4 regions of the Bradyrhizobium sp. BR 1433 genome follow, and region 3 is predicted to be linked to each of the others. Evidence: predicted binding sites of a transcription regulator. Region 3 holds the regulator's gene; each other region holds the start of a gene.
What was found. The regulator PhoB, encoded in region 3, activates phosphate uptake and scavenging genes when phosphate is short. The targets are predictions, from matches to a motif close to TGTCATNNANCTGTCAT.
Positions count from the first base shown of each region.

Region 1: the regulator PhoB is predicted to act here: its motif matches at 3,029-3,045, upstream of ACSKB9_RS00610 (DUF47 domain-containing protein).
Region 2: the regulator PhoB is predicted to act here: its motif matches at 4,515-4,531, upstream of ACSKB9_RS07925 (Orn/Lys/Arg decarboxylase N-terminal domain-containing protein).
Region 4: the regulator PhoB is predicted to act here: its motif matches at 1,281-1,297, upstream of ppk2 (polyphosphate kinase 2).

Region 1 covers NZ_JBPUGG010000001.1:116,294-124,011, reverse strand. Annotated here, with positions in the region: gene ACSKB9_RS00625 (peptide chain release factor 3) at 1-714, opposite strand, end outside; gene sugE (quaternary ammonium compound efflux SMR transporter SugE) at 868-1,182, shown strand; gene ACSKB9_RS00615 (anion permease) at 1,241-2,245, opposite strand; gene ACSKB9_RS00610 (DUF47 domain-containing protein) at 2,345-2,989, opposite strand; gene ACSKB9_RS00605 (branched-chain amino acid ABC transporter permease) at 3,135-4,103, opposite strand; gene ACSKB9_RS00600 (branched-chain amino acid ABC transporter permease) at 4,105-4,968, opposite strand; partial or broken gene ACSKB9_RS00595 (ABC transporter substrate-binding protein) at 5,033-6,261, opposite strand; gene ACSKB9_RS00590 (ABC transporter ATP-binding protein) at 6,302-7,045, opposite strand; gene ACSKB9_RS00585 (ABC transporter ATP-binding protein) at 7,038-7,718, opposite strand, start outside.
Region 2 covers NZ_JBPUGG010000001.1:1,559,320-1,567,037, forward strand. Annotated here, with positions in the region: gene ACSKB9_RS07905 (adenylate/guanylate cyclase domain-containing protein) at 98-1,831, shown strand; gene ACSKB9_RS07910 (ester cyclase) at 1,860-2,246, opposite strand; gene ACSKB9_RS07915 (tetratricopeptide repeat protein) at 2,512-3,117, shown strand; gene ACSKB9_RS07920 (DJ-1/PfpI family protein) at 3,318-4,469, shown strand; gene ACSKB9_RS07925 (Orn/Lys/Arg decarboxylase N-terminal domain-containing protein) at 4,576-6,933, shown strand; partial or broken gene ACSKB9_RS07930 (N-acetyltransferase family protein) at 6,952-7,511, shown strand.
Region 3 covers NZ_JBPUGG010000001.1:4,265,753-4,273,470, reverse strand. Annotated here, with positions in the region: gene pstA (phosphate ABC transporter permease PstA) at 1-350, shown strand, start outside; gene pstB (phosphate ABC transporter ATP-binding protein PstB) at 347-1,165, shown strand; gene phoU (phosphate signaling complex protein PhoU) at 1,272-1,988, shown strand; gene phoB (phosphate regulon transcriptional regulator PhoB) at 2,134-2,844, shown strand; gene ACSKB9_RS20820 (GcrA family cell cycle regulator) at 3,037-3,549, opposite strand; gene ACSKB9_RS20815 (aspartate aminotransferase family protein) at 4,037-5,245, shown strand; gene argF (ornithine carbamoyltransferase) at 5,245-6,177, shown strand; gene ACSKB9_RS20805 (Hsp33 family molecular chaperone) at 6,383-7,384, shown strand; gene apaG (Co2+/Mg2+ efflux protein ApaG) at 7,494-7,718, opposite strand, start outside.
Region 4 covers NZ_JBPUGG010000001.1:7,712,453-7,720,170, forward strand. Annotated here, with positions in the region: gene ACSKB9_RS37120 (DUF6294 family protein) at 1-110, opposite strand, end outside; gene ppk2 (polyphosphate kinase 2) at 263-1,126, opposite strand; gene ACSKB9_RS37130 (fumarylacetoacetate hydrolase family protein) at 1,374-2,546, shown strand; gene ACSKB9_RS37135 (Lrp/AsnC family transcriptional regulator) at 3,289-3,750, opposite strand; partial or broken gene ACSKB9_RS37140 (transketolase) at 3,882-6,247, shown strand; partial or broken gene ACSKB9_RS37145 (aldehyde dehydrogenase family protein) at 6,539-7,718, shown strand, end outside.

The DNA.
Region 1 (7,718 bases), 4.1 Mb from region 3:
CGCGAGCTCGTCCTTGACCTCGGCGACGTCGAGATTGGGATTGCGCTTGCCGAGATCGGCGATGTCGATCTGTTCGGTGGCGCCGGTCTTGGCGCCGCCGCCCTCGAGCAGCCGCACGCCGCCATTGACGACGTCATAGGTGCCGAGGAAGTCGCGGCCGCGGCCGACTGGCCAGGTCATCGGCGTGGTGTCGAGCGCCAGCGTCTTCTCGATCTCGTCCAGAAGCTCGAACGTGTCGCGGCTCTCGCGATCCATCTTGTTGATGAAGGTGATGATCGGGATGTCGCGCAGCCGGCACACCTCGAACAGCTTTCGCGTGCGCGCCTCGATGCCTTTCGCGGCGTCGATCACCATGACCGCGGAATCGACCGCGGTCAGCGTGCGATAGGTATCTTCCGAAAAGTCCTCGTGGCCCGGCGTGTCCAAGAGGTTGAACACGAGGTCGTTGAACTCGAAGGTCATCACCGAGGTGACGACCGAGATGCCGCGCTCGCGCTCGATCTTCATCCAGTCCGAGCGCGTGTTGCGCCGCTCACCCTTGGCCTTGACCTGGCCCGCGAGATTGATGGCGCCGCCGAACAGCAGCAGCTTTTCCGTCAGCGTGGTCTTGCCGGCGTCCGGGTGCGAGATGATCGCAAAGGTGCGCCGTCGCGCCACTTCCTCTGAAAGCGGCGAGCGGGACGGCGATTCGGCTGAAACTGAAATGTCGGACATGGCGGGGCATTTGGCAGGGAAAACGGGCGCAATCAAGGGCGTTTTGTCGCAATGCGGAACGGCCGTACCATCCCCATATAGGCACCGGAAGGACGACCTTCTCCTCACCATACCGTCAGCGGGGACGACCCTGCCTTATCTGGAGGGTTCGTGATGGCTTGGACCATTCTGTTCACCGCTGGCCTGCTCGAGATCGGCTGGGCGATCGGGCTGAAATATACTGAAGGTTTCTCGCGGCTGGTGCCGTCGGTGCTGACGCTGGCGGCGATGGCCGGCAGCGTGATCCTGCTCGGCCTCGCGCTGAAGACGCTGCCGATTGGAACCGCCTATGCGGTCTGGACCGGGATCGGCGCGGTCGGCACCGCGGCGCTCGGCATCATCCTGCTCGGTGAACCCGCGACCGCGATGCGGCTCGCCAGCATCGGGCTGATCGTCGCCGGCATCGTCGGGCTGAAGCTGGTCGGCTGATGACTTCCTTCGGACACGTTTTCTTGACGCGAACCGACTTCCACTTCGCTCGAAACCGCTACTTCAGAATCTGCACCGCCCAATAGCTCGCGGCTGCGACCGCGGCCGACGCCGGGATCGTGATCACCCAGGCGTAGACGATCGAGCTCGCCACATTCCAGCGCACGGCGGAGAGCCGCCGTGCCGCGCCGACACCGACGATGGCGCCGGTGATGGTGTGCGTGGTCGATACGGGAACCCCGAGATAGGTCGCGATGAACAGTGTCGCGGCGCCGCCGGTCTCGGCGCAGAAACCCTGCATCGGCGTCAGCTTGGTGATCCGCAGCCCCATGGTGCGGACGATCCGCCAGCCGCCCATCAAGGTGCCCAGCGCCATCGCGCTCTGGCAGGCCAGCACCACCCAGAACGGAATCTCGAAGGTCTCGCCGAGATGGCCCTGGGAATAGAGCAGCACGCCGATGATGCCCATGGTCTTCTGCGCGTCGTTGCCGCCATGGCCGAGCGAATACAGCGACGCCGAGGCGAATTGCAGGATGCGGAAGGCGCGATCGACCGCGAACGGCGTCGAGCGCACCGAGAGCCAGGACACGATCGCGACCAGCACCAGCGCCAGCAGGAAGCCGACCAGCGGCGACAGCACGATCGCGAGCAAGGTCTTGGTGAGCCCGCTCCACACCGCCGCCGAGATGCCCGCCTTCGCCATGCCGGCGCCGACCAGGCCGCCGATCAGCGCGTGCGAGCTCGACGACGGGATGCCCAGCGCCCAGGTGATTACGTTCCAGACGATCGCGCCGACCAGCGCGGCGAAGATCACGGTCGCGTCCACCACCGCCGGGTCGATGATCCCGGTGCCGATCGTGTTGGCGACGTGCAGGCCGAACACTGCGAAGGCGACGAAATTGAAGAAGGCCGCCCAGAACACCGCATATTGCGGCCGCAGCACGCGGGTCGAGACGATGGTCGCGATCGAGTTCGCGGCATCGTGCAGACCGTTCAGGAAGTCGAACAGCAGCGCGACCGCGATCAGGATGGTCAGAATCGGAAGACCCAGCGTGGCGTCCACTTGATGTCCCGCTCTATTGTGCTTTGTTGAGCATGATCGCCGCGCAAACGCTTCGCGTTTGTCGCAGGGAAAACCGCATCACACTTTTCCGGATCATGCTCAGACTTGCTCGATCACGATCGAGTTGATCTCATTGGCGACGTCGTCGAAACGGTCGGCCACCTTCTCGAGATGGTCGTAGATCTCCGCGCCGACGATGAAGTCCATCGTGTTGGCGTTGCGATGCTTCAGGAACAATTCCTTGAGCCCGATATCATGGAGATCGTCGACCCGGCCCTCGAGCTTGGTCAGCTCCTCGGTGATCTGGGTCAGCATCGAGACGTTCTGGCCGATGCCCTGCAGCAAGGGTAGCGCGCGGACCACCAGATTGGCGCATTCCACGATAAGCGTGCCGATCTCGCGCATCGGCGGCTCGAACTCGCGCACCTCGAACAGCATGACCGCCTTGGCGGTCGCCTGCATCTGGTCGACCGCGTCGTCCATCGAGGTGATCAGGTTCTTGATATCGCCGCGATCGAACGGGGTGATGAAGGTGCGGCGAACCGCGGTCAGGACCTCGCGGGTGACGCTATCGGCGTCGTTCTCGAACCGATTGACGCGCTGGCAAAAGACAGGAGTCTCCTCCCCGCCCTTCAGCATGTCCTGCAACGCCAATGCGCATTGCACGGAGGTCCGGGCGTGTCGGGCGAACAGGTCGAAAAACCGCTCTTCCTTGGGCAGGAAGGCGCGAAACCAGCGCAGCATGTCTCAGTTCCATCATTCCGGGACAGCCCTTTTAGCGACTGTCACAGAAGTGTCATAGAGCATCTGACTGGGAAAACACCTGAAACGACCGCCCGAACGGGCGGTCGTCCACCGCTATATCGGCCGAAAATCGCCGAAACCTGCCCTACAGCGACCGCCGCAACAGGTGGGCCAGCTCGCCGACCAGGCCGCGCCGGAACAGCAGCACGCAGGCCACGAAGATCACGCCCTGGATCACCGTCACCCACTGGCCGAAACCGGCGAGATATTGCTGCATGGCGATGATCACGAAGGCGCCGACCACCGGGCCGAAGATGGTGCCGAGACCGCCGACCAGCGTCATCAGCACGATTTCACCGGACATCGACCAGTGCACGTCGGTCAGCGAGGCATTCTGCGCCACGAACACCTTCAGCGAGCCGGCAAAGCCCGCCAGCGTGCCCGACAGGATGAAGGCGAGCAGCTTGTACTGGTCGGTCTTGTAGCCGAGCGAGATCGCACGCGGCTCGTTCTCGCGGATCGACTTCAGCACCTCGCCGAACGGCGAGTTGATGGTGCGGTAGATCAGCAGGAAACCGGCGAGGAAGCCGACCAGCACGACATAGTAAAGCACCAGCGGCTTCGAGAGATCGAAGATGCCGAGCAGGTGGCCTTGCGGAATGCCCTGGATGCCGTCTTCACCATGGGTGAACGGCGCCTGCAAATAGAGGAAGTAAAGCAGCTGCGACAGCGCCAGCGTGATCATCGAGAAATAGATGCCCTGCCGCTTGATCGAGATGTAGCCGGTGACCAGGCCGAGCAAGGCCGCGGCCGCGGTGCCGACCAGGATGCCGAGCTCCGGCGTCAGCCCCCACACCTTCAGCGCGTGGGCCGAGACGTAACCGGCGGTGCCGAGGAACATCGCGTGGCCGAATGACAGCAGGCCGCCATAGCCGATCAGGAGGTTGAAGGCGCAGGCGAGCAGCGCGAAGCACAGCGCCTGCATGACGAAGAACGGATAGATCCCCGTCCACGGCACGATCGCCAGCAGCAGCGCCATCGCGGCGAATACGATCATCTCGTCGCGCATCGCGCGCGGCGTGATCGGAAGTGTATCGTCGGTCAATGCTGACATATCAAGCCGCCCGTCCCGTCAGTCCCGTTGGCTTCACCAGCAACACCACCACCATCAGGACAAACACCACGGTGTTGGAGGCCTCGGGATAAAAATACTTGGTCAGTCCCTCGATCACGCCGAGCGCGAAGCCGGTGATGATCGAGCCCATGATCGAGCCCATGCCGCCGATCACGACCACCGCGAACACCACGATGATGAGATCGGCGCCCATCAGCGGGCGGACCTGGTTGATCGGCGCCGACAGCACGCCGGCAAGCGCGGCAAGACCGACGCCGAGCCCGTAGGTCAGCGTGATCATGCGCGGCACGTTGATGCCGAACGCGCGCACCAGCGTCGGATTCTCGGTCGCGGCGCGCAGGTAGGCGCCGAGCTGCGTTTTCTCGATCAGGAACCAGGTGGCAAGGCACACCACGAGCGAGAAGACGACGACCCAGCCGCGATAGATCGGCAGGAACATGAAGCCGAGATTGACGCCGCCCTTGAGCTGATCCGGGATCGAGTAAGGCAGGCCCGAGGAGCCGAAATAGTTCTGGAACACGCCCTGCACGATCAGCGCGATGCCGAAGGTCAGCAGCAATCCGTAGAGATGATCGAGGCCGGTCAGCCATTGCAGCATGGTCCGCTCGAGGATCATGCCGAAGATGCCGACCACGACGGGTGCGATGATCAGCGCCCACCAGTAATTGATGCCGCCCAGGTTGAGCAGGAAATACGCCACGAAGGCGCCCATCATGTAGAGCGCGCCATGCGCGAAATTGATGATGTTGAGCATGCCGAAGATGACGGCGAGCCCCAGACTGAGCAGCGCGTAGAACGAGCCGTTGATCAGTCCCACCAGAAGCTGTGCGTAGAGAGCCTGCATCGAATGAGCTTTCGCTAGATAGATGAAGCCCGCCGGCCACGCGCATGGCCGGCGGGCATGATCGTCACTTCTTCAGAAGCGCGCAGGCGCTCTTGTCGAGCGGCGTGAAGGCCTGGTTGCCCGGCACGGTGCCGACCAGCTTGTAGAAGTCCCACGGTCCCTTGGACTCCGAAGGCTTCTTCACTTCGAACAGGTAGGCGTCGTGGGTGACGCGGCCGTTGGGCTCGACCTCGCCCTTGCCGAACAGCGGATCGTCGGTCGGGATCGTCTTCATCTTCGCGACCACCTTGGCGCCGTCATGCGGATTGCCGCCGAGCGCTTCCAGCGCCTTGAAGTAATGCATGAGGCCCGCATAGACGCCGGCCTGCACCATGGTCGGGGCGCGCTGTTCTTCATCCGCTCCGAGAAGCGCTTGGAGAAGGCACGGGTCTTGTCGTTGAGGTCCCAGTAGAACGTCTCGGTGAAGTTGAGGCCCTGCGCGGTCTCGAGCCCGATCGCCTTGACGTCGGTGAGGAACAGCAGCAGCGCCGCGAGCTTCTGGCCCCCCTTGACGATGCCGAACTCGGCCGCCTGCTTGATCGAGTTGGTGGTGTCGCCGCCGGCATTGGCGAGACCAATGATCTTGGCCTTGGAAGCCTGAGCCTGCAGCAGGAAGGAGGAGAAGTCAGCGGTGTTGAGCGGATGCTTGACGCCGCCGACCACCTTGCCGCCATTGGCGGTGACGACGGCCGTGGTGTCGCGCTCGAGCGCGGCGCCGAACGCGTAATCCGCGGTGAGGAAGAACCAGGTATCCCTGCCCGCCTTCACCAGCGCCTGGCCGGTGGCGTGGGCGAGCATGTAGGTGTCGTAGGTCCAGTGCACGGTATTCGGCGAGCACTGCGCGTTGGTGAGATCCGAAGTCGCGGCGCCCGAATTGATGTAGACGCCGTTCTTTTCCTTGACGACGTTGTTGACCGCGAGCGCGACGCCGGAATTCGGCACGTCGACGATGGTGTCGACCTTGTCGACGTCGAACCACTGGCGGGCGATGGTGGTGCCGATATCGGGCTTGTTCTGGTGATCGCCGGAGATCAGGTCGATGGTCCAGCCCTTGGCCTTGAGGCCGGAGTCCTCGATCGCCATCTGCGCCGCCAGCGTCGAGCCGGGGCCGGCGAGATCGGCGTAGAGGCCGGACTGATCCGACAGCGCGCCGATCTTGACCGTCTTGTCGAGCTTTTCCTGGGCGGAGGCGACGCTTGCAGCGGACAGCACCATCGCGGTGCCGAGCAAGAGCGCCGAAATCTTGTTCTTCATGTCGTATTCCCTCGTCCTAAATTTTCTGGTTCTGGCGATATCAGACGCCGAGATAGGTATGGAGCTTGTCCATGTTGGCCGACAGCTCCGAATTCGCGAAGCCGTCGATCACCTTGCCGTGCTCGACAATGTAGTAGCGGTCCGCAACGGTCGAGGCGAAACGGAAATTCTGCTCGACCAACAGGATCGTGAATCCCTGCGACTTCAGGCGCGCAATGGTGTGCCCGATCTGCTGGATGATGACCGGCGCCAACCCTTCGGTCGGCTCGTCCAGCATCAGGAAGCGCGCGCCGGTGCGCAGGATGCGCGCGATCGCCAGCATCTGCTGCTCGCCGCCCGAGAGCTTGGTGCCCTGGCTGGTGAGGCGCTCCTTCAGGTTGGGAAACAGCGTGAAGATCTGGTCCAGCGGCAGACCGCCCGGCCGCACCACCGGCGGTAGCAGCAAATTCTCGCGCACATCGAGGCTGGCGAAAATGCCGCGCTCCTCGGGACAGAATGCGATGCCGAGCCGCGCAATCCTGTCCGAGGTGGCGCGGATGATTTCCTGATTGTCGAAGCGGATCGAGCCCGAGCGCTTGCCGATCACGCCCATCACCGACTTCAACGTGGTGGTCTTGCCGGCGCCGTTGCGGCCGAGCAGCGTCACCACCTCGCCGGCCTTCACGTTGAAATTGATGCCGTGAAGGATGTGGGATTCGCCGTACCAGGCCTGCAGATCCTTCACCGTCAGCACATCGGCTCCGGCCGCAGCCACGGGCTTCTCCGCCAGTTTTGCCTCAGCCATGACCCGCTCCCAGATAGGCTTCCTTCACGCGCTCGTCCTTGGAGAGGTCGGCGTAGTTGCCCTCCGCCAGCACCTGCCCGCGCGTCAGCACGGTGATGATGTCGGATAGGTTGGCCACCACCGAGAGGTTATGTTCGACCATCAGGATGGTGTATTTCGCGGAGATCCGCTTGATCAGCGCCGCGATCTTGTCGATGTCCTCGTGGCCCATGCCGGCCATCGGCTCGTCGAGCAGCATCATCTCGGGGTCGAGCGCGAGCGTCGTTGCAATTTCAAGTGCGCGCTTGCGGCCGTACGGCATCTCCACCGCCGGCGTATTGGCGAATTCGCTCAAGCCGACGTCGTTCAGGAGTTCGTGGGCGCGCGGATTGAAGCGGTCGAGCACGCTTTTCGAACGCCAGAAATCGAACGACGAACCGTGCTGCCGCTGCAGCGCCACGCGAACGTTCTCGAGCGCGGTCAGATGCGGAAATACCGCCGAGATCTGAAACGAACGGACCAGCCCGAGGCGCGCCACGTCGGCCGGCGGCATCGCGGTGATGTCGTGGCCCTTGTAGCGAATCTGGCCTGCCGACGGCTTCAGGAATTTGGTCAGCAGATTGAAACAGGTCGTCTTGCCGGCGCCGTTCGGCCCGATCAACGCATGGATACTGCCCCGACGCACTTTCAACGC
Region 2 (7,718 bases), 2.7 Mb from region 3:
GCGCCGGTCGCTTGCACCCCGCCCCGCGGAACTCTATTAGCTGTCTGGCCGTCACGGCGGGGTGGACCCGCTCATTGCAGCTGCGGCCGGGCTGGGCATGTTTCGGAATTCGATCAGGCAGAAGATCGTCGGCATTGCCGCGGGACTCATCATCCTCGCGGTGATCACGTCGCTGCTGTCGATGGTGATGGCGGGCCAGGTCGGCCATCTCCTCGACGAGCTCACCAACCGCTACATCCCCGCCTATGGCCACCTCGCCCGCGTCAACATCCGCGCGCTGGAGCGGTCGCTCGCCATGCGCCGGATGATGATGGCGAAGATGCAGGCGCCGGGCGAAGACTCAGGCTACGAAAGCGCACGCAAGGCCTTCGACGAGATCGAGCCGCTGATCAAGCGCGAGGCCGACGCCGCGCGCGTGCTGATCGATGCGATCATCGCCGATCCTTCGACGCCATCCGACAACGCCGCGCTCGGACGCCTCGATGACCGCATCGACAATGCCGTCAACGACCTCTTGATGCGCCTGAACGCGGAGAACAAGACGCTGCTCGAGCAAATCGACGCCAAGGACTTTGCGGCGGCGAAAGCGACCACGCTCCGCGCCAACGCCCTGCGCGACGACTTCAACACCAGGATCGAGGGCATCCGTGCCGACATGCTGGCGCAGGTCGCTTCGGCCGCCGCGAAGGTGATGAGTGCCCAGCAGCGGGCGATCATCATCTCCGGCGTCGTGACCGCCATTGCCGCGATCCTCGGCTTCGTGTTCGCGATGCTGGTCGGCAGCGGCATCACGCGTCCCGTGATGCGCCTGCTCGAAAGTACCCGCGAGGTCGAGGCCGGCCGCCTCGACGGAGCCATCACCATCACGACCCAGGACGAGATCGGCCAGCTGTCGGCCGCCTTCAACCGCATGATCGAGACGCTGCGCCACAACCAGCGCATCCGCGAGACGTTTGGCCGTTACATCAATCCGCGAATTGCAGAGGGCCTGCTCGAACAGCCGGCGATCGCCGCGACCGAAGGACAGCGCCGCGTCATGACGGTGATGTTCTGCGACATGAAGGGCTTCACCAGCCTGAGCGAGGGCGTGACGCCGAGCGGCCTCGTCAAGATCATGAACCTCTACCTGTCGACGATGTCGGCGCCGGTCCATGCGCATCGCGGCATCATCGACAAATATATCGGCGACGCCATCATGGCCTATTGGGGTGCGCCCTTCGTCGAGGAGGCCGAGCAGACCCATCTGGCCGCGCTTGCCGCCATCGACATGATCGGCCAGGTCAACCAGCTGCGCAAGGATCTGCCCGAACTGCTCGGCGTGCGCGTGATCCCGGCCGATTGCGACATCCGGATCGGGATCGCCACCGGCGAGGCCCTGGTCGGCAGCATCGGCTCCGAGTTCATGATGAGCTACACCGTGCTCGGCGACACCGTGAACCTCGCCTCGCGGCTGGAAGGCGCCAACAAGTTCTACGGCAGCCGCAGCCTGATCTCGGAGGCCACCGCCGCGGCCTGCGCCGCAACCATCGAGCTGCGCGAGATCGACCGCCTCGTCGTGATGGGGCAGACCCAGCCGGTCGCGGTGTTCGAAATCCTCGGCAAGAAGGACGAACTGACGCCGGCGCAGACCGAGTTGCGGCAGCGTTACGCGGACGGTCTCGCCGCCTATCGCGAGCGCCGCTGGGATGACGCCGAGCAAGCCTTCGCCGCGGCGCTGGCGGCGGCGCCCGGCGACGGCCCGTCGATCGCCATGAAGGCGCGCGTCGCAGCCTTCATGCAAGATCCGCCGGCGGCCGATTGGGACGGCGCCTGGCATCCGGAGCGGAAATAGCGACGCCACGCTCATCCAGGCTCCGCCGCTACAGCTGGGCCTCGATCGCAGCCTTGTCGATCACCGACCAGACCTGCACGATCTTCCCGTCGCGGAATTCATAGAACACGTTCTCGGCGAAGGAGACGCGCTTGCCGTTGACGCCGAGACCGAGGAATGTGCCGTTCGGCGAACAGTCGAACGCCAGCCGGCTCGCGACATGGGACCCATCCGACACCAGCAGAACGATGTTGAAGCGAAGGTCCGGGATGTCGCGAAAGTCCCCTTCCAGCATCGCGCGATAGCCGGATAACCCGAGCCGCCGGCCGTTGTGGCACACATCCTCGTCAACGAACTGACCGAGTTGCGGCCAGTCCTGGCGATTCAAACAGGCAATGTAGTTCCGGTAGATCTCGGCGAGGTCCGTTTTCATCATCGATCGTCCTCCTTGCCGCGGGTCCAGATGGCCATTGAGCATTTGCGTGTGATTCTAACACCGATGTTAGTTTCGACTCCGATGTCCGATGTCCGATGGTGCGAACAAAACACTCTGCCGGCGTGCACGTGAAAGCGCGACGTCCCGAAGAGACAGTGCGATTGCCGCTTCGGCAAACAATTTCTCAAAACGCGCGGAATGTCTCCCGCGATCGGGAGTTAGTGCTTCAGGTCAATAACTGTCCTTGTCAAATCGGGAGGCGTACATGATCAAGTCACCGATGATGCTTGCGGCATTCCTGACAGCGCCGATCATTCTGTTCCCATCGCAGACCGCCATCGCGGCTGGCGGAGGCGGCGGCGGTGGTGGTGGTGGTGGTGGTGGCGACCCATACGGGTCGAGCTACGGCACTCCCGCGCCGTCCTATCCCCAGCAAAAGGACAGAAAGACCACGCACAAGATCAAGAAGCCCGTCAAGCAGTCCGGCTTCGAAGACCCGGCGTTCCGCGACGGCTATCGCGCAGCCTATGCGACAATCTACGAACGCAACGACTACACCGCCGCGATCGATCAGTTGCACGCACTCGGCCGCGATGATCAGCCGAACGTTGCGAACCTGATCGGCTACTCCTATCGCAAGCTCGGCGACTACAAGCAATCGCAGGTCTGGTACGAACGTGCGCTCAAGGCCGATCCGAACCACGTCCTGACGTGGAACTACTACGGCCTGTGGCAGATCGAACAGGGAAACCGCGACCAGGCGCAGTATCATCTGCAGCGGATCGCCGAGATATGTGGCACCGACTGCGATGAGTATCGGACGCTGGCGGCGGCACTGGAAAAGCCGCCGGGTACAAACCTCGTCTACTGAGCACGTCGCGTAGCCCGCATGAGCGGAGCGACATGCGGGGAAGGACCGCCCCGGATGTCGCTGTCGCTCGTCCGGGCGATGCCTGTGAGCCGCGTTGTTCGCGTGTCCTTTTTTGCGGGAATTTCGCCGTTTTGGTTGACGTGGCCGGCGAGTAGCTTGCGTGCCGGGCGACGCACGCGGATACGTTGAGATCGATCATCATGACCTGGCGGCTTCTCGCGTGGAGCGGCATCGCCGTTGCCGCGCTGGTTCCAATCATCGGCGGCATCTGGCTCTTCACCCTGCCCGCCGCATCGGCGTTCCGCGTTCCGCCGCCGATCGCGACGCAAGAGCACGACGCGATGGTCGCTGAGCTGAAGCCGCCGAAGCGGTCGCGCCCGCTGATCGTGATGCTCGGCATCAACGACATGACCGAGACCACCGACTATCTGATGCCCTACGGCATCCTCAAGCGCGCCGATGTCGCCGATGTCGTCACGCTGGCGACGGGACCCGGTCCGGTCGCGCTGTTCCCGGTGCTGAAAGTCGAGCCTGATGCGACCATCGCCGCATTCGACACCGCACATCCGGACGGCGCGGACTACGTCATCGTACCGGCGATGAGCCGCGACGACGATCCGGCAGTCATGCAATGGATCCGGCAGCAGGCGGAGAAAGGCGCTGTGATCGTCGCCGTCTGCGCCGGCGCCAAGGTGCTCGCCTCGACCGGCCTGCTCGACGGCAGGCGCGCCACCACGCACTGGTTCTACCTGAAGAACTGGCGCAGCAAACATCCCGCCATCCAATACGTCGCCGACCGCCGCATCGTGGTCGATCGCGGCGTCGCGACGACGACCGGGATTTCGGCCTCGATGCCGATGTCGCTGACCCTGATCGAGGCGATCGCCGGCCGCGACAAGGCCGAGGCCGTCGCGCGCGAGATCGGCCTGCCCGGCTGGGACGCGCGACATGACAGCAACGCCTTCAAGTTCACGCGTCCTTTCGCGCTGACCGCCCTCCGGAACACGCTGGCGTTCTGGAACCGGGAACAGCTCGGCCTCGCGCTGGCCCCCGGCGTCGACGAGGTCTCGCTGGCGCTGGTCGCCGACAGTTGGTCGCGCACCTACCGTTCGCATGCCGTGACGTTCGCCGCGACCGACGACGTCGTGACGACCCGCAACGGCCTGCGCGTCTATCCGCAGGTCGTGGCGCCGGATTGGTCCGCGGATCGTCTGCTGCCCGCGGTCGGCACCGCGCCACCCGCGCAGGCGCTCGACCGGGCGCTTGCCGGGATCGAAACACGCTATGGCCGTGATACGGCGGACTTCGTCGCCATGCAACTCGAATATCCACGGGCTGACGTCGTGCAGTGAGGGATTGCGTCCCCAACAACGTATTCGATCCTCCATCCGCCCCATTGTCATCTGCCTGTCATGAATTGTGCCGACACGTCAGCGCCGGACCAGTTCGGGGACACGCATGGACTATTTCAAACGCTTCAACTTCCTGTTCGCAGCGCCAGTGTTCGAGGCCGACGACCTCGAGGGCATCCGCTTCAACCAGATCATCGCCGAGATCGAGCGCTCCGGCTTCGAGGTGGTTCGTGCCCGCAAGCTGGAAGATGCCGAGATCGCGGTGCAGACCGATGCGGCGATCGGCTGCATGGTGGTCGATTGGGGCAAGAAGGGCCTTGAAGGCAAGACCGCGGCGCTGATCAACCTGATGCGCCGGCGCGGCCTCGACTTCCCGATCATCCTGTTGATCCGCCGCAAGCGGTTCGAGGACCTGCCGGTCGAGGTGCTCGATTTCATCGACGGCTATGTGTTCCTGTCCGAGGAAACCCCGCCCTTCATCGCCAAGAACCTGATCTCCAGGCTGAAGCAATATGCCGAGAATTTGAAGACGCCGTTCTTCGGCGCACTGGTTGATTATGCCGAGGAAGGCAACCAGCTCTGGACCTGCCCGGGCCATAATGGCGGCGTCTTCTATAGCCGCAGCCCGATCGGACGGGTGTTCGTCGAACATCTCGGCGAAGCCGTGTTCCGCGACGACCTCGACAATTCCGTGCTCGACCTCGGCGACCTCCTCACCCATGAGGGACCGGCGCTGCGGGCGCAGAAGGAGGCGGCGCGGATCTTCGGCGCCGAGAAGACCTATTTCGTGCTCAACGGCACCTCGACCTCCAACAAGGTCGCGCTCGGCTCGCTGGTTACCGACGGCGACCTCGTGCTGTTCGACCGCAACAACCACAAGGCCGCGCATCACGGCGCGCTGCTGATCGGCGGCGGCATCCCGGTCTACGTGCCGACGGTGCGCAACGCCTGGGGCCTGATCGGGCCGATGCGCTGGGACCTGCTCGACGAGGGCACGCTGCGCGACCACATCCGCAAGCACCCGCTGGTGAAGGACGAGAACGCCTGGAAGAAGGAGCGTCCGTTCCGCGTCGCCGTGGTCGAGCAGTGCACCTATGACGGCACCATCCACTCGGCCGAGATGATCCTGAAGCGGATCGGCCATCTCTGCGACTACATCCTGTTCGACGAGGCCTGGGCCGGCTTCATGAAATTCCACCCGATCTATGCCGGCCGCTTCGCCATGGGACTGTCCGATCTCGGCACCGAGGCGCCCGGCATCATCGCGACCCAATCGACCCACAAGCAGCTCGCGAGCTTTTCGCAGGCCTCGCAGATCCACATCCGCGACCGCCACATCAAGGGCCAGAAGCGCCGGGTCGAGCACCGCCGCTTCAACGAAAGCTTCATGCAGCACGCCTCGACGTCGCCGTTCTACCCGCTGTTCGCCTCGCTCGATGTCGGCGCGCAGATGATGAAGGGCCGCTCCGGCGAAGTGTTGTGGGACGACACGATCCGGCTCGGCATCGAGCTGCGCAAGAAGATCCGCGCCGTGAAGCGCGAGTTCGAGGAGAAGGAGACGCGGGCCGAGCGGCGCTGGTTCTTCGAGCCGTTCGTGCCGGATCGCGTCATGATCCCCGACGTCGCGCGCGAGAACGGCGTGCACAATGTCGCCTGGGAGGCGATCTCGACCGACCAGCTCGCGACCAACCCGTCCTACTGGCAGCTCAATCCCGGCGAGACCTGGCACGGCTTCCCCGAGCTGACGGCCGGCTTTGCCATGACCGATCCGAACAAGCTCACATTGCTGACGCCGGGCTTCGATCACGCCACCGGCGCCTATGCCGATCACGGCATCCCCGCACCGGTGGTGGCGCAGTATCTGCGCGAGAACCAGATCGTCGCCGAGAAGAACGACCTCAACTCCCTGCTTTTCCTGCTGACGCCCGGCGTCGAGGCCAGCAAGGCCGGCACACTGGTGTCGGGGCTCGTCGCCTTCAAGAAGCTGCACGACGACAACGCGCTGATCGAGGACGTCATCCCCGAATTCTTCCGCCGCCGCCCGCAACGCTATAGCGGGGTGCGGCTGCGCGACCTCTGCGGCGACATGCACCGCTTCTTCCGCGACGGCGGCGTCAGCACGCTGCAGGCCAGGCAATTCCTGCCCGAGCACCTGCCCGAGATCGCGATGTCGCCGCGCCAGGCCGCACAATATCTCATCCGCAACGATGTCGACTATCTGCCGATCGACCAGATCTTCGGCCGCGTCGCCGCGACGCCATTCGTGGTCTACCCGCCCGGCATCGCCACCATCGTGCCCGGCGAGCGGCTGTCGGAACGCAGCAAGCCGATGATCGATTACCTGAAGATGTTCGAGGCGAGCTTCAATGCGTTCCCGGGCTTCGAGGTCGAGGTCCAGGGCATCTACAAGGAGATCGACGACTCCGGCCGTGTCCGCTTCTACACCTATGTCGTGTCCGAATAGGCGAACGGACGCAACACAATGGAGAATGATCACAAGATCACCGTCCGTCCTTCCCGCGACAGCGACGTCGACGCCATGCTGTCGATCTACCGCCACCATATCCGCCGCGGCGTCGAGGAAAGCGTCGACGACAGCGGCACGCCGGAGCCCGACGATCTGCGCGATCGCCGCAAGAATCTGCGCAACACCCGCCTGCCCCACCTCGTCGCGATCTGTGACGGCGAAGTGGTCGGCTATGCCTATGTCGTGCTGTTTCGCAAGCGTCCGGCCTACCGCTACACGGTGAAGCATTCGATCTATGTGCATCACCGCTTCACCGGCCAGCGTGTCGGCGGCCGGCTGCTGCAGGAGTTGATCGACACCTGCGCCGCCGCCGGCTTCCGCCAGATGATCGGCTACATCGACAGCGACAATGCCGCCTCGCTCGCGCTGCACGAAAGGTTCGGCTTCGCCCGCGTCGGCCATTTGCCCGGTGTCGCCTATCGCTATGGCCGCTGGTCCGACACCATGATGGTGCAGCGCTCCCTCGCCGCCGGCGCCACCGCCCCGCCGCCCCCGCGCCGCTGTCGCGGCGGTGATGAGGGCCGGCGGCACCGCTCTTTCCACATTCGTCGTCCCGGCGAAGGCCGGGACCCATCACCACCGAATTCGGTGATGAACGGGGGTCGCGGCCCCAGCGTCGCGCAACAATCGAGATTTGGGGTAATGGGTCCCGGCCTGCGCCGGGACGACGATGAATGTGTGGTGCGGCTTGTGAGTCACGCATCTGCAGTCTCGCGGCCTCT
Region 3 (7,718 bases):
ATCCGCTGCGCGAGGCCGCCTCCGCGCTCGGCCTGCCGCGTTCGCTGGTGATCAAGCGGATCGCTTATCGTGCTGCGCGATCGGGTCTGATCACCGGCGTGCTGCTGGCGACCGCCCGCGTCGCCGGCGAGACCGCGCCGCTGCTGTTCACCGCGCTGTCGAACCAGTTCTTCAGCCTGGATCTGACCAAGACGATGGCCAACCTGCCGGTGACCATCAACAACTTCGTGCAGAGCCCCTACGCCTACTGGAAGGAGCTGGCGTGGAGCGGTGCGCTGCTCATCACATTCACCGTGCTCGCGTTGAATATCGGCGCGCGTATCCTTGGTGCCGAAAGGGCCGCAAAATGACCGAGCTTTCCGTCTCCACGACTGCCGCAGGCCACGTTCCGCAGGTTCCGCTGCCGGAAGCGCCGCCGAAAGTCACGGTGCGCAATCTCAACTTCTATTACGGCGAGCACCACGCGCTGAAGAACATCAACCTGACGCTCGGCACCAACCGCGTCACGGCGTTCATCGGCCCGTCCGGCTGCGGCAAGTCGACCCTGCTGCGCATCTTCAACCGGATGTATGACCTGTATCCGGGCCAGCGCGCGGTCGGCCAGCTGATGCTGGACCAGACCAACATTCTCGACCCCAAGCTCGACCTCAACTTGTTGCGCGCGCGCGTCGGCATGGTGTTCCAGAAGCCGACGCCGTTCCCGATGACGATCTACGAGAACATCGCCTTCGGCATCCGCCTCTACGAGAAGATCTCGAAGTCCGAGATGGACGACCGGGTCGAGAAGGCGTTGCGCGGCGGCGCGCTTTGGAACGAGGTCAAGGACAAGCTGAACGCCTCCGGCCTGTCGCTCTCCGGCGGCCAGCAGCAGCGCCTGTGCATCGCGCGCACCGTGGCGGTGCGCCCCGAGGTGATCCTGTTCGACGAGCCGTGCTCGGCGCTCGACCCGATCTCGACCGCCAAGGTCGAGGAGCTGATCCAGGAGCTCTCCGAGGACTACACGATCGCGATCGTCACCCATAACATGCAGCAGGCGGCGCGCGTCTCCGACAAGACCGCCTTCATGTATCTCGGCGAGCTGATCGAGTTCGACGACACCAACAAGATCTTCACCTCACCGAGCGATCGGCGCACCCAGGACTACATCACCGGCCGGTTCGGTTGACCGGCGCATGATCCGGAAAAGTGGAAACCGGTTTTCCGATCAGGTCATGCTAAAATTCACGACACGATACCATGATCCCCGGGATCATGGTTGAGGGAGACAAGCGATGGCTTCTGAACATACCGCCAAGGCATTCGACAGCGACCTGCAGGAGTTGACCCGCCTGGTCGCCGAGATGGGCGGCCTGGTCGAACGGATGATTACCGAGTCGGTCGACGCGCTGATCCGTCGCGACGTCGCGCTCGGCAAGCGCGTGGTCGCCGCCGACATCGAGATCGACAATCTGCAGCGCAACATCGAAGAGCGCGCGGTGCTGACGATCGCCCGCCGCCAGCCGATGGCGATCGACCTGCGTGAGATCGTTAGCGCGATGCGCGTCGCCACCGACCTCGAGCGGATCGGCGACCTCGCCAAGAACATGGGCAAGCGCGTCGCGGCGTTGGAGAGCGATTTCCAGCCGCTGAAGCTGATCCGCGGCCTCGAGCACATGACCGACCTCGTGCTGTCGCAGGTCAAGTCGGTGCTCGACGCCTATGCCGCGCACGACCTGCCGGCGGCGATGAACGTCTGGAAGGGCGACGAGGAGGTCGATGCGATCTGCACCTCGCTGTTCCGCGAACTGCTCACCTACATGATGGAAGATCCGCGCAACATCTCGTTCTGCATCCATCTGATGTTCTGCGCCAAGAACATCGAGCGGATCGGCGATCACGCCACCAATATCGCCGAGACCGTGTTCTACATGATCGAGGGCCAGCAGATCACCGACAAGCGCCCGAAGGGCGACATGACCACTTTTGCCACCACGGTGCCGGGCAACTGAGGCATGATCGGCAAGCGCGGAACCGGCAAGAGCGAAACTGGATGATCCTCGCGACAACTCGTTTCCGCGGGGACTATGCTCGAGGAAGTAAGCGTTTCGGTTTGCGTCTGGGCAACGGATCACCACAGAGAAAGAACTTAGACCGATGAGCGCACGCATTCTGGTAGTCGAAGACGAGGAAGCGCTGACGACGCTGTTGCGCTACAATCTCGATGCGGAAGGCTACGATGTCGAGACGGTGGGGCGCGGCGACGATGCGGATACAAGGCTGAAGGAGCGCGTTCCCGACCTCGTGGTGCTCGACTGGATGTTGCCGGGCCTGTCCGGCATCGAGTTGTGCCGCCGCCTGCGGGCGCGGCCCGAGACCAAGCAGCTTCCGATCATCATGCTGACCGCGCGCGGCGAGGAAAGCGAGCGCGTGCGCGGGCTTGCCACCGGCGCCGACGATTACATCGTCAAGCCGTTCTCGGTGCCGGAGTTGCTGGCGCGGGTGAAAGGCCTCTTGCGCCGGGCCAGCCCGGAGCGGCTTGCGACCGTGCTGACCTATGGCGACATCGAGCTCGACCGCGAGAAGCGCCGCGTGGCGCGCTCGGGCCGTCCCATCGATCTCGGGCCGACCGAGTATCGCCTGCTCGAATTCTTCCTCGAGCATCCCGGCCGCGTGTTCAGCCGCGAGCAACTGCTCGACAGCGTCTGGGGCCGCGACATCTACATCGACGAGCGCACCGTCGACGTGCATATCGGCCGCCTGCGCAAGCTGCTCAATCCGGGCCGCGAGCAGGATCCGATCCGCACCGTGCGCGGCGCCGGCTACGCGCTCGACGACCGCTTTGCCAAGGCCGAGCCGCAGCCGTAACGGGCGTTGGCTTAGCCCCGGCCCATCCAGCGTCGTCATTGCGAGCGTAGCGAAGCAATCCATTTCACCGCAAACGCGGAACGATGGATTGCTTCGTCGCTAACGCTCCTCGCAATGACGGTGGAGGCCACAAAAAAATCCCCGCTTTCGCGGGGATTTGTTTTTGAGGTCTTCCGTCGTTTTCCCGAGTGCTCACTTGATCTGCGGTTTCGCCGACGGCCGGCGGCGATCAGCGGCGGGCTGGTAGGCGACGCGCGAGTGATGCGCGCAATAGGGCAGGCCGCCGAGCGCTTTGCCGCCGCAGAAGAAGAATTCCGGGCTCGAGGGATCGCCGACCGGCCAGTGACAGGTGGCCTCGTTGAGCTCGAGCAGCGACAGCCGCTGGCTCATCGGCACCACATTGTCGTAGGAGATCGGATCGGGCTCCATCTCGGCCTCGAAGGCGTGCGCCAGCGCGGTGTTGCCGCGCGAGACCGGGCGCGCCACCCGCATCATGTGCTGGGCGGGGCGGGCCTTGCGCTGCCGCGGCGCGGCCGTGGAGGGTGCCTTGGCGCGGCCGGAGAGGCCGAGCCGATGCACTTTGCCGATCACGGCGTTTCGCGTCACATTGCCAAGTTCCGCCGCGATCTGGCTGGCCGACAGGCCGGACTCCCAGAGCTTCTTCAGCTGCTCGACGCGATCGTCGGACCAGGTCAATACAGTCATCGCATTCTTCCCTTCGCGTAGCGCCGGCCAAGCATTGGAGCGGCGCTGCGAGCCAATCTGGACAAATATCCCTGCGGCCAGAATCCCTTAGCCCTCGCCGGGCACGGTGTTGCGCCCGAACGTTTACGCGAGACACAAAGGCTACTTAGAGGGTCCAGTACCGCCGCACGAGATGTCGTACCCGACAGGCCAAACGCTACAATATGGCGTGACTCTGGCGCAAGAGTCCGCGGCCGTGCGTCCACATGTTCCCACACAGTTAAGCGTTGCGATGAGGCTTTTCCACCGCACCGGAATGCCCCGGATTGCGCTCGTTTCGCATTGCAGGAAGGCCACTTCGTGGCGATTGACACTTACCGACCGCAGCATACAATGCCCGCCACGTGCCGCCCGCAAAGGCGGCCGTTTTGTTTTCCGAAGCTGGCCGTTGCTGCGCTGGCGTCAAGGCGCGCGGCAATTGTCGGCTCAAAAGCCGTCAGTGATCGCCATGACCAACGCTGCCACGTCGCATCTGCTCCCCGTCTTCGCCAGGGTCGATCTCGGTTTCGAGCGCGGTGAGGGCGCCTGGCTGATCGCAACCAACGGCGACCGCTATCTCGATTTCACCTCGGGCGTCGCGGTCAACGCGCTCGGGCACGCGCATCCGTATCTCGTCAAGGCGCTGCAGGAACAGGCGACCAAGCTCTGGCACATGTCGAACCTGTTCAAGAGCCCGGACGGCGAGGTGCTTGCCGCGCGGCTGTGCGAGCAGAGCTTTGCCGACTTCGTGTTCTTCTGCAATTCCGGCGCCGAGGCGATGGAGGGCGTGATCAAGCTGGTCCGCCATTATCACTTCTCCAAGGGCCATGGCGAGCGCTACCGCATCATCACCTTCGAGGGCGCCTTCCACGGCCGCACGCTGGGCACGCTGGCGGCGACCGGCTCGGCGAAATATCTCGAGGGCTTCGGCCCGCCGATGGACGGTTTCGACCAGGTGCCGCATGGCGACATCGAGGCGGTGAAGAAGGCGATCGGCCCGCACACCGCCGGCATCCTGATCGAGCCGGTGCAGGGCGAGGGCGGCGTGCGCTCGGCGCCGCAGGCGTTCTTCAAGGCGCTGCGCGCGCTGTGCGACGAGCATGGCCTGCTGCTCGCTTTCGACGAGGTGCAGACCGGCATGGGCCGCACCGGCGAGCTGTTCGCCTACAAGCGCACCGGCGTCACGCCGGATGTGATGTCGCTGGCCAAGGCGCTCGGCGGCGGCTTCCCGATCGGCGCGGTGCTGGCGACCGCGCAGGCTGCTGCCGGCATGGCGCCCGGCTCACACGGCTCGACCTTCGGTGGCAATCCGCTCGCGGTCGCCGCCGCCAATGCCGTGCTCGACGTCATGCTGAAACCCGGCTTCTTCGAGCATGTGCAGAAGATGTCGCTGCTGCTCAAGCAGAAGCTCGCCTCCGTCGTCGACCGCTATCCCGGCGTGCTGTCGGAGGTGCGCGGCGAGGGGCTGTTGATCGGCGTCAAGGCCGTGGTGCCGTCGGGCGACCTGATCGCCGCGCTGCGCAGCGAGAAGCTGCTCACCGTCGGCGCCGGCGACAATGTGGTGCGGTTCCTGGCGCCGCTGATCGTGACCGAGGCCGAGATCGACCAGTCGATCACCGCGCTCGAGCGCGCCTGCGCGACATTGTCGGCGGCGCAGCCGAAGAAGGCGGCTGGATAATGAGCAAGCCGGTCCGTCACTTTCTCGATATCAACGAGCTGCCGCTCGGCGAACTGCGCAACATGCTGTCCGCCGGAGCCGCCATGAAGGCGAAGCTGAAGGCGCATGAGAAGGGCAGGAAGCCGCTCGAAGGCAAGACGCTGGCGATGATCTTCGAGCGCCCGTCGACCCGCACAAGGGTGTCGTTCGACGTCGGCATGCGCCAGCTCGGCGGTGAATCCATCATGCTGACCGGCGCCGAGATGCAGCTCGGCCGCGGCGAGACCATCGCGGACACCGCGCGCGTGCTGTCGCGCTATGTCGATGCGATCATGATCCGCATCCTCAACCATGACGCGCTGCTCGAACTCGCTGCTCACGCCACCGTTCCCGTCATCAACGGCCTGACCCGGCGTTCGCATCCCTGCCAGGTGATGGCCGACCTCATGACCTATGAGGAAAACCGCGGCTCGATCGAGGGCAAGACCGTGGCCTGGACCGGCGACGACAACAACGTGCTGGCCTCCTGGGCGCATGCCGCCGAGCGGTTCAAGTTCCAGCTCAATGTCGCGACCCCGCCGGAGCTCTCGCCGAAGAAGCCGATGCGCGACTGGATCAAGGCGACCGGCGCGCCGATCATGCTCGGCGCCGATCCGGAAGCCGCCGTGCGCGGCGCCGACTGCGTCGTCACCGACACCTGGGTGTCGATGGGCGACAAGGAGGGCGAGCACCGCCACAACGTGCTGCGGCCCTATCAGGTCAATGCCAAGCTGATGTCGCTCGCCAAGCCGGACGCACTGTTCATGCACTGCCTGCCCGCGCATCGCGGCGAGGAGGTCACCGACGAGGTGATCGACGGGCCGCAATCCGTGGTGTTCGACGAGGCGGAAAACCGCCTGCATGCGCAGAAAGGCATTCTGGCCTGGTGTTTCGACGCGGTCGCGTCGTCGTAGATCAGTATGCGTTGTCGTCCCGGGCAAGCGAAGCGCGACCCGGGACCCATAACCACCGCTGTCAATTGTTGCGAAGGCTGGGGCACCAGCTTGATGCAAGCAACTCACATCGGTGGTTATGGGTCCCTGCTTTCGCAGGGACGACGGAACCATCCGCGTTAGTGAACCCCTTTATTTCATGGTCCGAGATCCCAGATAGAGCGCCATGGTTTCACAATCCCCCGACATCAAAATCACGCCCGAGGCGCCGGTTCGCGCGCCGTCAGCGGTTCCGGTCGACGATGCCGTGCTGGCCTTCGAGGTCGGCGCGCTGGACCTGCGCGGCCGGCTGACCCGGCTCGGCCCCGCGCTCGACGAGATCCTGCACAAGCACGATTATCCGCCCGCGGTCGGCAAGCTGCTCGGCGAGGCGATCGTGCTGACCACACTGCTCGGCTCGTCGGTCAAGTTCGAGGGGCGCTTCATCCTGCAGACCCGGACCGAAGGTCCGGTCTCGCTCCTGATCGTCGATTTCCAGGCGCCCGACCGGCTGCGCGCCTATGCGCGCTACGACGCATCGCGCCTGAAGAACGGCCAGAGCTCGGGCGAGCTGCTCGGCAAGGGCCACCTTGCGATGACCATCGATCAGGGCTCGAACACCAGCCGCTACCAGGGACTGGTCGCGCTCGACGGCGGCGGCCTGGAAGAGGCGGCCCACGAATATTTCCTGCGCTCGGAGCAGATCCCGACCCGGGTGCGGCTTGCGGTCGGCGAGGAGATGCGCGGCGGCGAAGGCGGCAAGCTGCGCTGGCGCGCCGGCGGCATCCTGCTGCAATTCCTGCCCAAGGCGCCCGAGCGCGCCAAGCAGGCCGATCTGCATCCCGGCGATGCGCCGGAAGGCACGGGCACGCATAGCGTGCCGGACGATGACGCCTGGGTCGAGGGCCAGTCGTTGATCTCGACCGTCGAGGACGTCGAGCTGATCGATCCCGATCTGTCCGGCGAGCGGCTGCTCTATCGCCTGTTCCACGAACGCGGCGTTCGCGTCTTCAACCCGCAAACGCTGCGCGCGCAGTGCTCCTGCTCGCGCGATGCGGTGTCGTCGATGCTGAAGAGCTTTGCGCCGAACGACCGCGCCGAGATGGTCAAGGACGGCAAGGTCGTCGTGACCTGCGAGTTCTGCTCGTCGGTGTATGAATTCACGCCGCAGGAAGCCGGCGTGGAGTAGACGCGTTCGTCATCGTAGCCCGGATGAAGCGCAGCGAAATCCGGGGCCGCTCCAACCGCGGATGCATCTGCCCCGGATTGCGCTTCGCTCCATCCGGGCTACGCAGGCGTCAGTTCAGCACCCTTTTGCCGCCCGGGCTCGGGCTGTCCAGCGAGAATGTCGGCACGTCGATGTCGAAGCGCTCGCCGGCTTCGGTGACCATCTGATAGCTGCCGGTCATGAAGCCGGAGGCGGTCGGCAGCGGCACGCCGCTCGTGTATTCGAAGCGTTCGCCGGGCGCGAGCACCGGCTGCTCGCCGACCACGCCCTCGCCGCGCACTTCCTGTCGGCGGCC
Region 4 (7,718 bases), 3.4 Mb from region 3:
GGCGCGCTCCAACTGAGGTCAAGGGTTTGGATAGCATGTGTCGCAACACCCTTATAGCTTTCTGGCTGGTCGGTCGCCGAGCTTTTGCTTTCAAGATGTTCTTTCAACATAGCGTACGCCTCCTTCTAGCCCGCGAATTGCGAGCAACCTCTGGTTTAAAGGGAGGGCGCAAAAGGACCAGTGAGCTGCCTCACAATCTACAATCGCGATTTAGTGATCCTCCCCCGTAAGCGGGGAGGACAGAGCGTGCGCGCGCCCAGAATCAATATCGTCCCGGCACGTACATCTCCTGCGGGATCGGGCCGCGGTGGTAGTCCGGGTTGCGCACCCGCGGCGGCAGCACCACCGGCTGGTGGGTGACCGCCTGATAGGGGATCTGGCTCAAGAGATGCGAGATGCAGTTGAGCCGCGCGCGCTTCTTGTCGACTGCATCGACGATCCACCACGGCGAGTCCTGCAGGTGCGTGCGTTCCAGCATCGTTTCCTTGGCCTTGGTGTAGAGCTCCCAGCGGGTCCGCGCCTCGACGTCCATCGGGCTCAGCTTCCACTGCTTCAGCGGATCCTGGATCCGCATCGAGAAGCGGAACGCCTGTTCCTCGTCGGTGATCGAGAACCAGTATTTCAGGAGGACGGTGCCGGAGCGGATCAGCATGCGCTCGAATTCCGGCACCGAGTTGAAGAATTCCTCATACTGCTCGTCGCTGCAGAACCCCATCACCTTCTCGACGCCGGCGCGGTTGTACCAGCTGCGGTCGAACAGCACGATCTCGCCGCCGGCCGGCAGATGCGAGACATAGCGCTGGAAGTACCATTGCGTGCGCTCGCGCTCGTTCGGCGCCGGCAGCGCCGCGATCCGGCACACCCGCGGGTTGAGCCGCTGGGTGATGCGCTTGATCACGCCGCCCTTGCCGGCGGAATCGCGGCCCTCGAACAGCACGACGACCTTCTTCTTCTCGTGCTGCACCCAGTCCTGCAGCTTGACCAGCTCGCCCTGCAGCCGCAGCAATTCGCGGAAATAGAACTTGCGGTCGATCGACGGCCTGCCGGCGGCGCCGTCATGGTCGAGCTCGTCGAGCCTCATGTCGTCGAGCTCGAGCTCGAGTTCCTCGTCGAGGCTGTCGGCCATCTCCTGATGGATGCGGGCGCGCAAGGCTTCGTCCCGCAAGGCTTCGTCCCGCAAGGCTTCATCCCGGGAGGCTTCGTCGGTGAGGGCGGAGGTCGTCATGAAGGTCCGTCTTTCAGTGTGTTAGATGGATCGGACGGCAGCATTGACGGGCGATGTTACCCCTCTATGACAATGCCGTGACCGCTGTTTCACGCCGCCGGGCGGACTGTGCTAACAAGCCGACAAAACCAAAAAGGGAGATGTGCCGATGATTTCGCTCACGCCAAAAGACGTCCTGCCGGAGGACGGCACCGCCGGCACGCTGGTCGGGCGGGTCTGGTTGCCGCAGGCCGGCGGGCCGGCCGTCGTCGCGGTGCGGGCAGACGGTGTGTTCGATGTCACGGCGCGGTTCCCGACGGTGAGCGCGCTCTGCGAGGAAAGCGATCCCGCGGCCGCGCTGCGCGCCACGCGCGGCGAGCGGATCGGCGATTTCGAGGCGATCCTCGCCAACACCCCGCCCGACGGCCGCGACAAGGCCAGGCCGCACCTGCTGGCGCCGGTCGATCTCCAGGTGCTGAAGGCCGCCGGCGTCACCTTCGCGATCTCGATGCTGGAGCGCGTGATCGAGGAGCGGGCACGCGGCAATCCGTCCTCGGCGGACGCGATCCGCAAGGAGGTGGTGCGCCTGGTCGGCGACGATCTCTCCAAGCTGAAGCCCGGCTCCGAGCAGGCGATGAAACTGAAGCAGGTGCTGATCGATCAGAATGCCTGGAGCCAGTATCTCGAGGTCGGCATCGGTCCCGACGCCGAAGTGTTCACCAAGGCGCCGACGCTGTCCTCGGTCGGATCAGGCATGGATGCCGGGCTGCATCCGAAGTCGACCTGGAATAATCCGGAGCCGGAGGTCGTGCTTGTTGTCTCCGCCGCCGGCAAGATCGTCGGCGCCGCGCTCGGCAACGACGTCAATCTGCGCGACTTCGAGGGGCGCTCGGCGCTGTTGCTGTCGAAGGCCAAGGACAACAACGCGTCCTGCGCGATCGGTCCGCTGCTCCGGCTGTTCGACCAGACCTTCTCGCTCGACGATGTCAGGAAGATGGATGTCGGCCTGACCGTGACTGGCGCGGACGGCTTCGTGCTCGAGGGCCATTCCTCGATCAGCAAGATCAGCCGCGACCCGACCGATCTGGTCGCCCAGACCATCGGCCCCGTGCATCAATATCCTGATGGATTTGCGCTGTTCCTCGGCACGATGTTCGCGCCGGTCAAGGATCGCGATGCCAAGGGCGAGGGCTTTACCCACAAGCGCGACGACATCGTGACCATCGCCGCACCACAGCTCGGCAAGCTGGTCAACCGGATGCGCAATAGCGACGAATGCGAGCCCTGGACCTTCGGCGTCGGTGCGCTGATGAAGAACCTCGCACAGCGCAAGGTGCTGTGAGGATCAGGACGGGGCGGCGAGTCCACTACCTCGGCCACTTCGTCGGCCGTGTGCGGCCTGTCGCGTGGCGGCAGGTCGGCGCCGAGTTGCGCCGACAATCCGGCGACGTTCAGCCGCCTCTCGCAGCGCGTTGAACGACGACGATGGTGACTGTGCCGAAGCGTCGGCGTTGTCGAACATGTTCAGAAACCTGCGCGGCAGATCGACCGTGTGGCGCAACTTGAGCGCGCTAAACCACGCGGAATTTGCCGCTTTTTCCTAGCTTTATGTGAACCAGTTCATCCTCGTTCGCGCCGGTCCGCTCCAGCATGTTGGCTCGACGCGAACAGAAGGAGTCGCGGACATGAGCGAGCAGCCATCAAACGGAATGCCGGATTGGCTCACCACCGATATGCTGGTCATTGCCGTCTCACTGGCCATCATCGTGATTGGGATATGGATCGCGCCGTAGCCTGGTTGTCGCGGCGAGGCCGTCCAGCCGGGCAGGGCGCCAGCGCCAATCACTGAGTTGCCCGACGGCGCAAGCCTCTTTTGCAAAACGGAACGAGATGCAAAGCTCGGACGATTCACACACTCAGTGCCGTCCCTGCGAAAGCAGGGAACCCATAACCCCAAATGCAAATTGTTAAGCGATGCTGCAACGACGAGTCCCTCTCACAACAACTGCTGCGGCGTATGGGTCCCGGCCTTCGCCGGGACGACACTGTGGGGTTGGCGTCATTCGAGTGACCAACCAACGCCCTCACACCGGCAACGCCGTCGAATACTTCACCTGGCTCAGCGCAAAGCTCGACTCGATCGAGGCGATGCCGTCGAGCCGGGTCAGCTTGTTCTTCAGGAATGCCTCATAGGAGGAAAGGTCGGCGGCGACGACGCGCAGCAGATAGTCGCGGTTGCCGGTCATCAGATAGCATTCGAGCACCTCGTCCCATTTCGAGATCGCGCGCGCGAAGCGGTTGAGGTCTTCCTCCTTCTGCCGCGCCAGCTTGATCGAGATGAAGACGGAGACGTGCAGCCCGATCGACTTCTGGTCGACGGTTGCGATGTAGCGAGAGATCACGCCGCGCTCCTCGAGCAGCTTGACCCGGCGGTGGCAGGGCGACACCGACAGCCCGACCTTGTCGGCGAGTTCCTGCATGGTCATGCGGCTGTCGGTCTGGAGCAGACTCAGGATCTTGCGGTCGATGGCATCGAGGGCAGGCATTGGGATGAACTCGTCAGTTGAAGTCGGATCGTGGGAATTTATCCCAATTTTTCCTGTGCTGTCGCGTGGAATTGAGATTTTCGCCGCCGCCTGCGGCAGTAACATTCCGGCATATCGCCCGGAGCATTGCCATGGGAATCGCGCCTGAACGCCTCGACATGCTGTCCGCCCTGGCCCGCAAGGTGCTGTGGCTGTCGTCGTGGACCATCCATCACGCCAACCATGTGCGGCCCTCTACCGACGGGTTGAAGGTCGGCGGCCACCAGGCCTCGTCGGCCTCGCTCGCCAACATCATGTCGGCGCTTTATTTCTCGGTGTTGCGCCCGCAGGACCGCGTCGCGGTGAAGCCGCATGCGAGCCCGGTGTTCCACGCCATCCAGTATCTGTTCGGCCACCAGACCCGCGACAAGCTGGAGAATTTTCGCGGCTACAAGGGCGCGCAGTCCTACCCCTCGCGCACCAAGGACAGCGACGACGTCGACTTCTCGACCGGCTCGGTCGGCCTCGGCGTCGCGCAGACATTGTTCGCCTCGCTGGTGCAGGACTACGTCAAGGCGCATGGCTGGCTGCAGGACCGGCCGGAGGGCCGCATGATCGCGCTGGTCGGCGACGCCGAGATGGACGAGGCAACATCTTCGAGGCGCTGCTCGAAGGCTGGAAGCACGGCCTGCGCAACACATGGTGGGTGGTCGACTACAACAGGCAGTCGCTCGACGCCGTGGTGCGCGAGGGGCTGTGGGCCAAGTTCGAGACCATGTTCCGCAACTTCGGCTGGGACGTGGTGATCGTGAAGTACGGCAAGCTGATGCTCGAGGCGTTCGCCGAGCCCGGCGGCGAGGCGCTGCGGCGCTGGATCGACAACTGCCCGAACCAGATGTACGCCGCGCTCTGCTTCCAGGGCGGCGCCGCGTTCCGCAAGCATCTGCGCGACGACATCGGCGACCAGGGCGAGGTGTCGGCGCTGATCGAGCGCCGCAGCGATGACGAGTTGCTGGCGCTGATGTCGAACCTCGGCGGCCACGATATGGCGAGCATGATCGAGGCCTTCGAGGCGATCGACCATGATCGGCCGGTCTGCTTCATCGCCTATACCATCAAGGGTGTCGGCCTGCCGATGCAGGGCCACAAGGACAACCACGCCGGCCTGATGACGGTGGCCCAGATGGAGAAGTGGCGCGCCGCGCAGAACATCCGCCCCGGTCATGAATGGGACAAGTTCGAGGGCCTGTCGCAGGAGCCTGCGAGGCTCGAGGCCTTCCTCGCCGAGGCGTCGTTCAACCGCGAGGGGCGCCGCCGCCTGTCGGCGCCTGAAGTCGATGTGCCGGAACGGCTTGCCTTCAAGGCCTCGGCGCAGATGTCTACGCAACAGGGTTTTGGTCTCGTGCTGCACGAGCTGGCGCGCGGCGATAGCGAACTCGCCTCGCGCATCGTCACCGCATCGCCCGATGTCACCGTGTCGACCAATCTCGGCGCCTGGGTCAACCGCCGCGGCCTGTTCGCGAAGGCGGAGAACCACGACCTGTTCCGGCAGGAGAAGATCCCGTCGGCCTACACCTGGGAATATTCGCCGAAGGGACAGCATCTCGAGCTCGGCATCGCCGAGATGAATTTGTTCATCATGCTGTCGGCGCTCGGCCTGTCGCACCAGATCAACGGCGCGCGGCTGTTGCCGGTCGGCACGCTGTACGATCCCTTCATCGAACGCGGTCTCGATGCGCTGAACTACGCCTGCTACCAGGATGCCCGCTTCATGGTGGCTGCGACGCCGTCGGGCATCTCGCTGGCGCCGGAAGGCGGCGCGCATCAGTCGATCAAGACGCCCTTGATCGGGATCGGGCAGGACGGGCTCGCCTCGTTCGATCCGGCCTTCGTCGATGAACTTGCCGTGATCATGGGCTGGGGGTTCGGCCACATGCAGCGGGAGGGCGCCGAGGGTGGTTCGGTTTACTTGCGACTCTCGACCCGGACGCTGGAGCAGCCGCAACGGATCATGACCCCGGACCTGCAGCGCGACATCACCGACGGCGCCTACTGGATGCGCAAGCCGGGCCCGAACTGCGACATCGTCATTGCGTATACCGGCACCGTCGCGCCGGAGGCGATCGAGGCGGTCGGCCTGATCGGCGAGAGCCACCGCGACGTCGGTCTGCTGGCGGTCACCTCCGCCGACCGGCTCTATGCGGGTTGGTCCGCCGCGCGGAATTTGCGCCGCGACCGCCGCGGCGCGCAGCATTTGAGTTATATCGAGCGCATGCTGGCGCCGCTCGGCCGCGACTGCGGCATTGTGACCGTGATCGACGGCCATCCGGCAACGCTCGGCTGGCTCGGCAGCGTGCGTGGCCACCGCGTCGAGGCGCTCGGTGTCGGGCATTTCGGCCAGACCGGCACGATCGGCGACCTCTACCGCCACTACGGCATCGACGCCAATGCCATCATCGACGCGGCGGAAAGCGTCTCGGTCGGCGCCCCGGTGCGGCATCGCAAGATGGCGGTGTAGCCACATCGTCGTCCCGGCGAAGGCCGGGACCCATTACCACAACTGGCAGCAAGTAAACGCGACTCGTTTTAACAGCACCCTTTACCAATTGCCGGCGGTGGTTATGGGCCCCGGCCTTCGCCGGGGCGACGAGACCAACCTTGCCACCTGCGCGATAGCGACATTATATGCTGTTCGCGCGCACGAGCCGCGTCCCGCATATGGCGGGTTCAATTCGCCGGGCTTTCGTGCAAGGATGCCTGCCGAACGCTTTCGTTCCCCATTCCATACGCCCCGTACAAGAGGTTTCCGATGGTCAATCGCATGCAATTCTACATCGACGGCGCCTGGTCGATCCCGTCGTCAAAGGCAAGTCCACCCCGGTCGTCAATCCGGCGACCGAAGAAGCGATGTATGAGATTGCGCTCGGCTCCAAGGCCGATGTCGACAAGGCAGTCGCCGCCGCCAAGCGCGCCTTCGAGACCTTTTCCCGGACCAGCCGCGAGGAGCGCGTCGCGCTGCTCACCAAGATCGTCGAGGTCTACAAGGGCCGCATGAAGGAGATCGGCGCGGCCGTCTCCGACGAAATGGGCGCGCCGTTACCGATGGCCGAGAAGCTGCAGGCCGGCGCCGGCCTTGGCCACCTCATGAACACCCTCGAAGTGCTGAAGAAGTACGAGTTCGAGGAGACCATGGGCACCGCCGTGATCGTGCGCGAGCCGGTCGGCGTCGTCGGCATGATCACCCCCTGGAACTGGCCGCTCAACCAGATCGCCTGCAAGGTCGCGCCCGCGCTCGCCGCCGGTTGCACCATGATCCTGAAGCCGTCGGAGTTCACCCCGACCTCGGCGCTGATCTTTGCGGAAATCCTCCATGAAGCCGGCGTGCCGAAGGGTGTGTTCAACCTGCTCAACGGCCTCGGCCCGGAGGTAGGTGCCGCGATGAGCGAGCACCCGGACATCGACATGATCTCGTTCACCGGTTCGACCCGCGCCGGCGTCGACGTCGCCAAGCGTGCGGCCCCGACCGTGAAGCGCGTCAGCCAGGAGCTCGGCGGCAAGTCGCCGAACGTGATCCTCGACGGTGCCGACCTGACCAAGGCGGTGACCGGCGGCGTGATGCACATGTTCAACAACTCGGGCCAGTCCTGCAACGCGCCGTCGCGCATGATCGTGCCGCTCTCCAAGATGAAGGAAGTGGCCGCCATCGCGAAGGGCATCGCCGACAAGACCAAGGCCGGCGATCCGCGTGCCGACGGCACCACGATCGGTCCGGTGGTCAACCGCGGCCAGTGGGACAAGATCCAGGCGCTGATCCAGAAGGGCATCGACGAGGGCGCAACGCTCGTCGCCGGCGGCCCGGGCCTGCCCGAGGGCGTCAACAAGGGCTTCTATGTCCGTCCGACCATCTTCGCCGACGTCACCAACGACATGACGATCGCCCGCGAAGAGATCTTCGGACCGGTGCTGACCATCCTCGGCGCCAAGGACGA